DNA from 3 places in the Comamonas antarctica genome. Region 1 is predicted to be linked to each of the others. Evidence: predicted binding sites of a transcription regulator. Region 1 holds the regulator's gene; each other region holds the start of a gene.
The links. The regulator sigma-54, encoded in region 1, starts transcription at its own class of promoters, with help from an activator protein. The targets are predictions, from matches to a motif close to TGGCANGNAANCTGCTTT.

Region 1 (2,267 bases):
TGGCGCTGTCGGGCGGCGAGCGCCGGCGCGTGGAGATCGCGCGCGCGCTGGCCACGCAGCCGCGCTTCATCCTGCTGGATGAACCATTCGCGGGTATCGATCCGATTGCCGTGATCGAGATCCAGCGCATCATCGGTTTTCTCAAGGCGCGTGGCATCGGGGTGCTGATCACCGACCACAACGTGCGCGAAACGCTGGGCATCTGCGACCACGCGTTCATCATCAGCGACGGCCATGTGCTGGCCCAGGGCACGCCGGCCGAGATCGTCGAGAACGCCGACGTGCGCCGGGTCTATCTCGGCGAGCATTTCAGGATGTGAGCCATGTGCATCAGCTTGTGCCGGTCTGAGGGGAAACGCCGTTGAAACCGGGTCTGTCGCTACGCGTATCGCAACATCTGGCCCTCACACCGCAGTTGCAGCAATCGATCTGGCTGCTCCAGCTCTCGACGCTGGAACTGAGCCAGGAGGTCGAGCACATGCTCGACGACAACCCGTTCCTGGAGCGCACCACCGAGGAAGCCGAGCGCGAGGAGTTTGGCGTGGCACAGGCCGATCTGCCCGCACAGCGCGACGATTACGCCGATGACGCGCAGCACGCGACGGGTTCGGCCAGCAGCGACACGGCCACCAGCAGCGATACCGAGAGCGGCGACGTCACGGCGCCGGCCGATGCCGCGCCCGATTGGGAAGGGGATGGCAGCGCCGACCTCTCGCCCGACGACAGCGAATGGGGCGGCGAGGCGCGTGCGCGCCATGCCGAGGACGACACCGAAGCCCAGGATCTGGCGCACGGCCATGAGTCGCTGACCGACCACCTGCACCGCCAGGCACTGTCGCTGCGCCTGGGCGAGGTCGATCGCTCGGCGCTGCGCTTTCTCATTGAATCGCTCAACGAACATGGCTATCTCGAGGACCCGCTCGAGGAACTGGCCGCGGGCCTGGCCGGTGCCGATGCGCTCGAGGAGCAGGAAGAACTGGTGCACCACTTCACGGTGGCGCTGCGCCTGCTGCAGTCGCTCGAGCCGGTGGGCGTGGGCGCGCGCGACCTGGCCGAATGCCTGACGCTGCAGCTCAGGCACCTCGCCGCGCGCGATGACGCGCAGGTGGACGCGGATACCGTGCAGACCGCGCTGCGCATCTGCGAGCAGCCCATGGACCTGCTGGCGCGCCGCGATGTGCGCCGGCTGATGCAGGCCTGCGGCGCGAGCGACGAGCGCATCCGCGCGGCCATGGCGCTGATTGCGCGGCTCGAACCGCGTCCCGGCCGGCGCTTTGCCGATGTCGAGCGCAACCTGGTCGTGCCCGATGTGATGGTGCGCAAGCTGGCGCGCAGCAGTGGCGACGGCCAGCCGCAGTTCAGCGTGCAGCTCAACCCCGACGTCATGCCGCGGCTGCGCGTGCATGACATCTATGCCAACGCGCTGCGCGGCCACAAGGGCAGCGAAGGACATGCGGGCCTGCAGCAGCGCCTGCAGGAGGCGCGCTGGTTCATCAAGAACATCCAGCAGCGCTTCGACACCATCCTGCGCGTCTCCCAGGCCATCGTGCAGCGGCAGAAGAACTTCTTCACCCATGGCGAGCTGGCGATGCGCCCGCTGGTGCTGCGCGACATCGCCGACGAACTGGGCCTGCACGAGTCGACCATCAGCCGCGTGACCACGGCCAAGTACATGTCCACGCCGATGGGCACCTATGAACTCAAGTACTTCTTTGGTTCAGGCCTGGGCACCGAGACCGGGGGCAACGCCTCGAGCACGGCGGTGCGCGCGCTGATCAAGCAGTTCGTCGCGGCCGAGAATCCGCTCAAGCCGTTGTCGGACAGCCAGCTGGCGGAGATGCTCAAGGAGCAGGGCATCGAGTGCGCGCGCCGTACCGTGGCCAAGTACCGCGATGTGCTCAAGATCGCGCCCGCCAATCTGCGCAAGTCGCTGTAGCCGCAGCGCGCGACTGCCGATGTCCTCCAATGCCCGCAGTTCGCGACAAAAGCGTATCCTTGCGCCCCTGCTATGAACCAACTGCAACTGTTTTTGCCCTGCGCCGCCGGCGTGGAGGACTATCTGGCCGATGAGGCCCACCGCATCACGGGACTGACCGGACACGACCTGCTGGTCGGGCGCGGCGGCGTGATGCTGCGCGCCTCGTGGCGCGATGCGCTGCTGCTGAACCTGCATAGCCGGCTGGCGCAGCGCGTGCTGGTGCAGCTGTCGACCTCGATGTACCGCAACGAGAACGACCTGTACCGTGCAGCCAGCGAAATTGCCTGGG
Region 2 (2,267 bases), 1.4 Mb from region 1:
CGCCCGGCGGCGCGGCGGCGGGCAGCAGGGTCTGAGTGTTCATCGTGCGTTCTCTCTGTGGATGTGGGCCGGGCTCAGGCCTTGATCTTGAAGCTGTCGGCGTATTTCTGCGGCTGCGTGCCGTCCCAGACCACGCCGTCGATCAGCTTGCTGCTGCGCATGTCGCTCTTGGGCAGCGGCGTCTTGGAGGCCGCGGCGGCCTGCTTGTAGAGCTCGATGCGGTTGATGGACTTGGCCACGCCCAGGTAGTCGGGATGCTCCTTGAGCAGGCCCCAGCGCTTGTGCTGGGTCAGGAACCACATGCCGTCCGAGAGATAGGGGTAGTTGACCATGCCCTCGTTGTAGAACTTCATGTGGTCGGGGTCGTCCCAGGTCTTGCCCATGCCGTTCTGGTAGCGGCCCAGGATGCGCTGGTTGATGGCGTCGACGCTGGTGTTCACATAGGACTTGGCGGCAATGGTCTCGGCCATGCGGGTCTTGTTGGCCAAGCTGGCATCGATCCAGCGGCCGGCCTCGAGAATCGCGGCCGTGACCGCGCGCGCGGTGTTCGGGTACTTGTCGGCGAACTCGGCCGTGGTGCCCAGCACCTTCTCGGGGTGGTCCTTCCAGATCTGCTGCGTCGTGGCCGCGGTCACGCCTATGCCGTCCATGATCGCGCGGTGGTTCCAGGGCTCGCCCACGCAGAAGCCGTCCATGTTGCCGACGCGCATGTTGGCCACCATCTGCGGCGGCGGCACGGTGATGACCTTCGCATCCTTCATCGGGTCGATGCCGTTGGCCGCGAGCCAGTAGTAGAGCCACATCGCATGCGTGCCCGTGGGAAAGGTTTGGGCAAAGGTGTATTCGCGCTTCTCGCTGGCCATGAGCCTGGCCAGGCCCGGGCCGTCGACCGCGCCTTTGTCGGCCAGCTTCTTGGCCAAGGTGATCGCCTGGCCGTTGTTGTTGAGGTTCATGAGCACCGCCATGTCCTTCTTCGGCCCGCCGATGCCCAGGTGCACGCCATAGACCAGGCCATAGAGCACATGCGCGCAGTCCAGCTCGCCATTGACCAGCTTGTCGCGCACGCCGGCCCAGCTCGCTTCCTTGGTCGGAATGATCTTGATGCCGTATTTCTGGTCGATGCCCAGCACCGAGGCCATCACCACGCTGGCGCAGTCGGTCAGCGGAATGAAGCCGATCTTCACCTCCTTCTTCTCGGGCGCATCCGACCCCTGGGCATGCACCAGTGCGCGCAGCGCGGGGGAGATTCCCGCGGCGCCCACGGTGGCGGCTTGCAATACGGTGCGGCGCTGGAGTCCGGTTTTCATCAGGTCGGGCATATGCAGTCTCGGCGAAAAGGTGGCAAATAAAAAAGGCGTCCACATCCTGGGCCGGGCATCGAGCCGGGCTGGTGGATGGGGACGCCTTTGTCCGGTGGCGCGCAGTCAGTCGTTGCTTGCACGCCGTGGGGTCTTCGTTGACCTTGCCGGATATCAAGCAAGTTCGGTGCCAGCGGATTCGGCGTTGCAGGCCGCTGCGGCTGCGCCATTTGGGTGCGGATGCGCTGAATCAGGGCATGCGGGTCGGACATGGGTCGACAGGCTCGCCATGAACGGGGAGCTCACCATGAACGGGAAGTTCACCATGAACTGGAGGCTCGCCCCGAATGGGCGGCTCAGCATGAACGGCCCGCTCAGCCGAGCAGTTCGGCGGCGTCGATCATGCGCTGGGCGATTTGCACCATCTTGACGCCCTTGTCCATCGCGAGCTTGCGCAGCCGGTCATAGGCCTGCTTCTCGCTCAGCGCCTGGCGCTGCATCAGGATGCCCTTGGCGCGGTCGATGGTCTTGCGGTCCTTGAGTTCGTCGCGGGCATCCTTGAGCTCGGCGCGCAGCGCCTGCTCGTGTTGAAAACGCGCCATCGCGACCTGCAGGATGGGGCGTATGCGCGGCGGCGCCAGCCCTTCGACGATATAGGCGCAGACGCCCGCGGCCACGGCATCGGGCACATGGGTGGTGTCGGGGTCGTTGGTGAACAGCACGATGGGCCGGCGCTCGTCGCGCGTCGCCAAGACCACATGCTCGAGCGCGTCGCGCGCCTCGCTTTCGGCGTCGACGATGATCAGGTCGGGGCGCAGCTGGGCGATGCGCTCGTGCAGGAATACGTCCGCGGGCAGCGTGGCCACCACATCGTATTGCGCCTCGAGCAGTCCCATGCGCAGCGCGCGCGAGCGCTCGAGTTGCTGGCGCACATGGTCTTCCTGGTCGTCCATGACGGCCAGGTCGGGA
Region 3 (2,267 bases), 270 kb from region 1:
GAGAAAGTCACCGATGCACAATACGAAGGCAAATAAGGCACTGGGCCAGGCCCTTCTCGTGGCGGCCCTTGCCGGCATCGCAGTCACCGGACATGCAGCGCAGGAGACCCGCACCATGCAGCACCCAAGCATCCCGCAGACCCAGTCCAGCACGCTCACGGCGCGCCAGCAGGCCATCGTGCCGATCTCGGCGTTTGCCGCGGCCGGCGCTATCGACCAGCTCAAGACGGCGCTGGAGCAAGGCCTGTCGGCAGGGCTCAGCGTGAACGAGATCAAGGAAGTGCTGGTCCAGCTCTATGCCTATGCCGGTTTCCCGCGCAGCCTCAATGCGCTGGGCGCGCTGATGCAGGTGCTGCAATCGCGCCAGCAGCGCGGCATCGCCGACGCCCCTGGCAATCTGCCCAGCCGCGCCGCGCCCCAGGGCGACGCCCTGCTGGCCGCGGGCACCGCGAACCAGACGCGGCTGTCGGGCGGCCCTGTCAAGGGCGCGCTGTTCGACTTCGCGCCCGCGGTGGACGAGTACCTGAAAACACATTTGTTCGGCGATATCTTCGAGCGCGACAACCTCGATTGGCACAGCCGCGAACTGGCCACGCTGGGCATGCTTGCGGCGCTCGAAGGCGCCGACTCGCAGTTGCAGTCGCATATGCGCATCAGCCTGAATGTCGGGCTCACCAGCGCGCAGTTGCAGCAGGTGGCGGCGGTGCTGCAGGAGCGTGTCGGCGCCGGTGAGGCCCAGCGTGCACGCCAGGCACTGGAGCGCCATCTGGCGACGCAGCAAAAGCACTGACGCCGATGCAGCGCGCGCCGGCGCCCGCGCTGCCTCCGATCTCCATGTCCTTGAACACTTCCTCCGCCAAGCGGAAGGCGTCGATGGCCGTGGGCTGGCCGCCATTGTTCAGCGCCACGGGCCGCGTGGCAGCATCTGGCACACAACCTGCTTTGTCACAGCATCTTGTATACATGAAGGTATTCATCATGCTGATCGGCACCCTCGAAGACTGGAAGAACGCATATGCTCAGGGAGCAACGCCTGCCGAACTGCTGGAGCAGCAGCGGCTGGCCTGCGATGCAGCGGATACCGCCTGGATCAGCATTGCCAGCGCCGAACAGCTGCAGGACCAGATCGACGAACTGCTGGCGCTGGAGCAGGCGCTGGGACGCGAACAGATGCCGCTGTATGGCGTGCCGTTCGCGGTCAAGGACAACATCGATGTGGAGGGTTTCCGCACCACTGCCGCCTGCGAGGAGTTCGCCTACGTCGCGCAAAACGATGCGTTTGCGATCCAACGTCTCAGAAATGCCGGTGCCATCGTGCTGGGCAAAACCAATCTCGACCAGTTTGCCACCGGCCTGGTCGGCACGCGCTCGCCCTATGGCGTGGTGCCGAATACCTTTGACGCGCGCCTGATCAGCGGCGGTTCGAGCTCGGGTTCGGCATCGGTCGTGGCGCGCGGCCTGGTGCCGTTCGCACTGTCGACCGATACCGCGGGCTCGGGCCGCGTGCCTGCGGGCTTCAACCAGATCGTCGGCCTCAAACCCACGCCTGGTGCAGTCAGTGGCACCGGTTTGGTGCCTGCCTGCCGCACGCTGGACTGCATTGGCGTGCTGGCCTGCACCGTCGCGGACAGCGCCAGCGTCATGTCGGTGATGGAGGGCCACGACCCGGCCGACGGCTACTCGCGCGCGCGCCCCATGGCGCCCGCGCACAAGCCGCTGGCGCAGCTGCGCGTGGCAACACCGGCAGCGCGCCCGCTGTCGCCTGCCTATGAAGCCGCATTTGCGGATTTCTGCGCGCAACTGCAGGCGCAGACCGCGCAGCTCGAAGAAATCCCGTTCGACACGCTGTTCGAGGTGGCGCAGCTGCTGTACCACGGCCCCTGGGTGGCCGAGCGCGTCGTCGGTGCGCGCAGCATCTACGAACAGCAGCCCGAGAAAATGGTGCCGGTGGTGCGCAGCGTGCTCGATGTGGCGAAGCGGTTTTCCGCGGCCGACACCTTTGCCGCGCAATACCGGCTGCAGCAACTCAAGCAGCAAGCCGACCGGCTCTGGCAGGACTGGGACGTGCTGTGCGTGCCCACCGCACCGCGCCACCCGCGCATCGATGAAGTCATGGCCGACCCGATGGCCGTCAACTCGGAGATGGGCATCTACACCAACTTCGTGAACCTGCTGGGCTGGTCGGCGATCGCGATTCCCGCGCGCCGCCTACCCGACGGCCTGCCGTTCGGCATCACGCTGATCGCCCCAGGCTGGCGCGAGCCCGA

Region 2: HUK68_RS07910 (CmpA/NrtA family ABC transporter substrate-binding protein) is a predicted target of sigma-54. The motif match lies at 1,474-1,491, and genes of this name have one in related genera.
Region 3: atzF (allophanate hydrolase) is a predicted target of sigma-54. The motif match lies at 927-944, and genes of this name have one in related genera.

What each region holds. Positions count from the first base shown of each region.
Region 1 covers NZ_CP054840.1:218,029-220,295, forward strand. The annotation lists gene lptB (LPS export ABC transporter ATP-binding protein) at 1-320, shown strand, start outside; gene HUK68_RS01015 (RNA polymerase factor sigma-54) at 362-1,936, shown strand; gene HUK68_RS01020 (THUMP domain-containing class I SAM-dependent RNA methyltransferase) at 2,009-2,267, shown strand, end outside.
Region 2 covers NZ_CP054840.1:1,643,513-1,645,779, forward strand. The annotation lists gene ntrB (nitrate ABC transporter permease) at 1-43, opposite strand, end outside; gene HUK68_RS07910 (CmpA/NrtA family ABC transporter substrate-binding protein) at 75-1,319, opposite strand; gene HUK68_RS07915 (ANTAR domain-containing response regulator) at 1,673-2,267, opposite strand, start outside.
Region 3 covers NZ_CP054840.1:4,155,952-4,158,218, reverse strand. The annotation lists gene HUK68_RS19265 ((R)-mandelonitrile lyase) at 1-36, shown strand, start outside; gene HUK68_RS19260 (carboxymuconolactone decarboxylase family protein) at 116-790, shown strand; gene atzF (allophanate hydrolase) at 964-2,267, shown strand, end outside.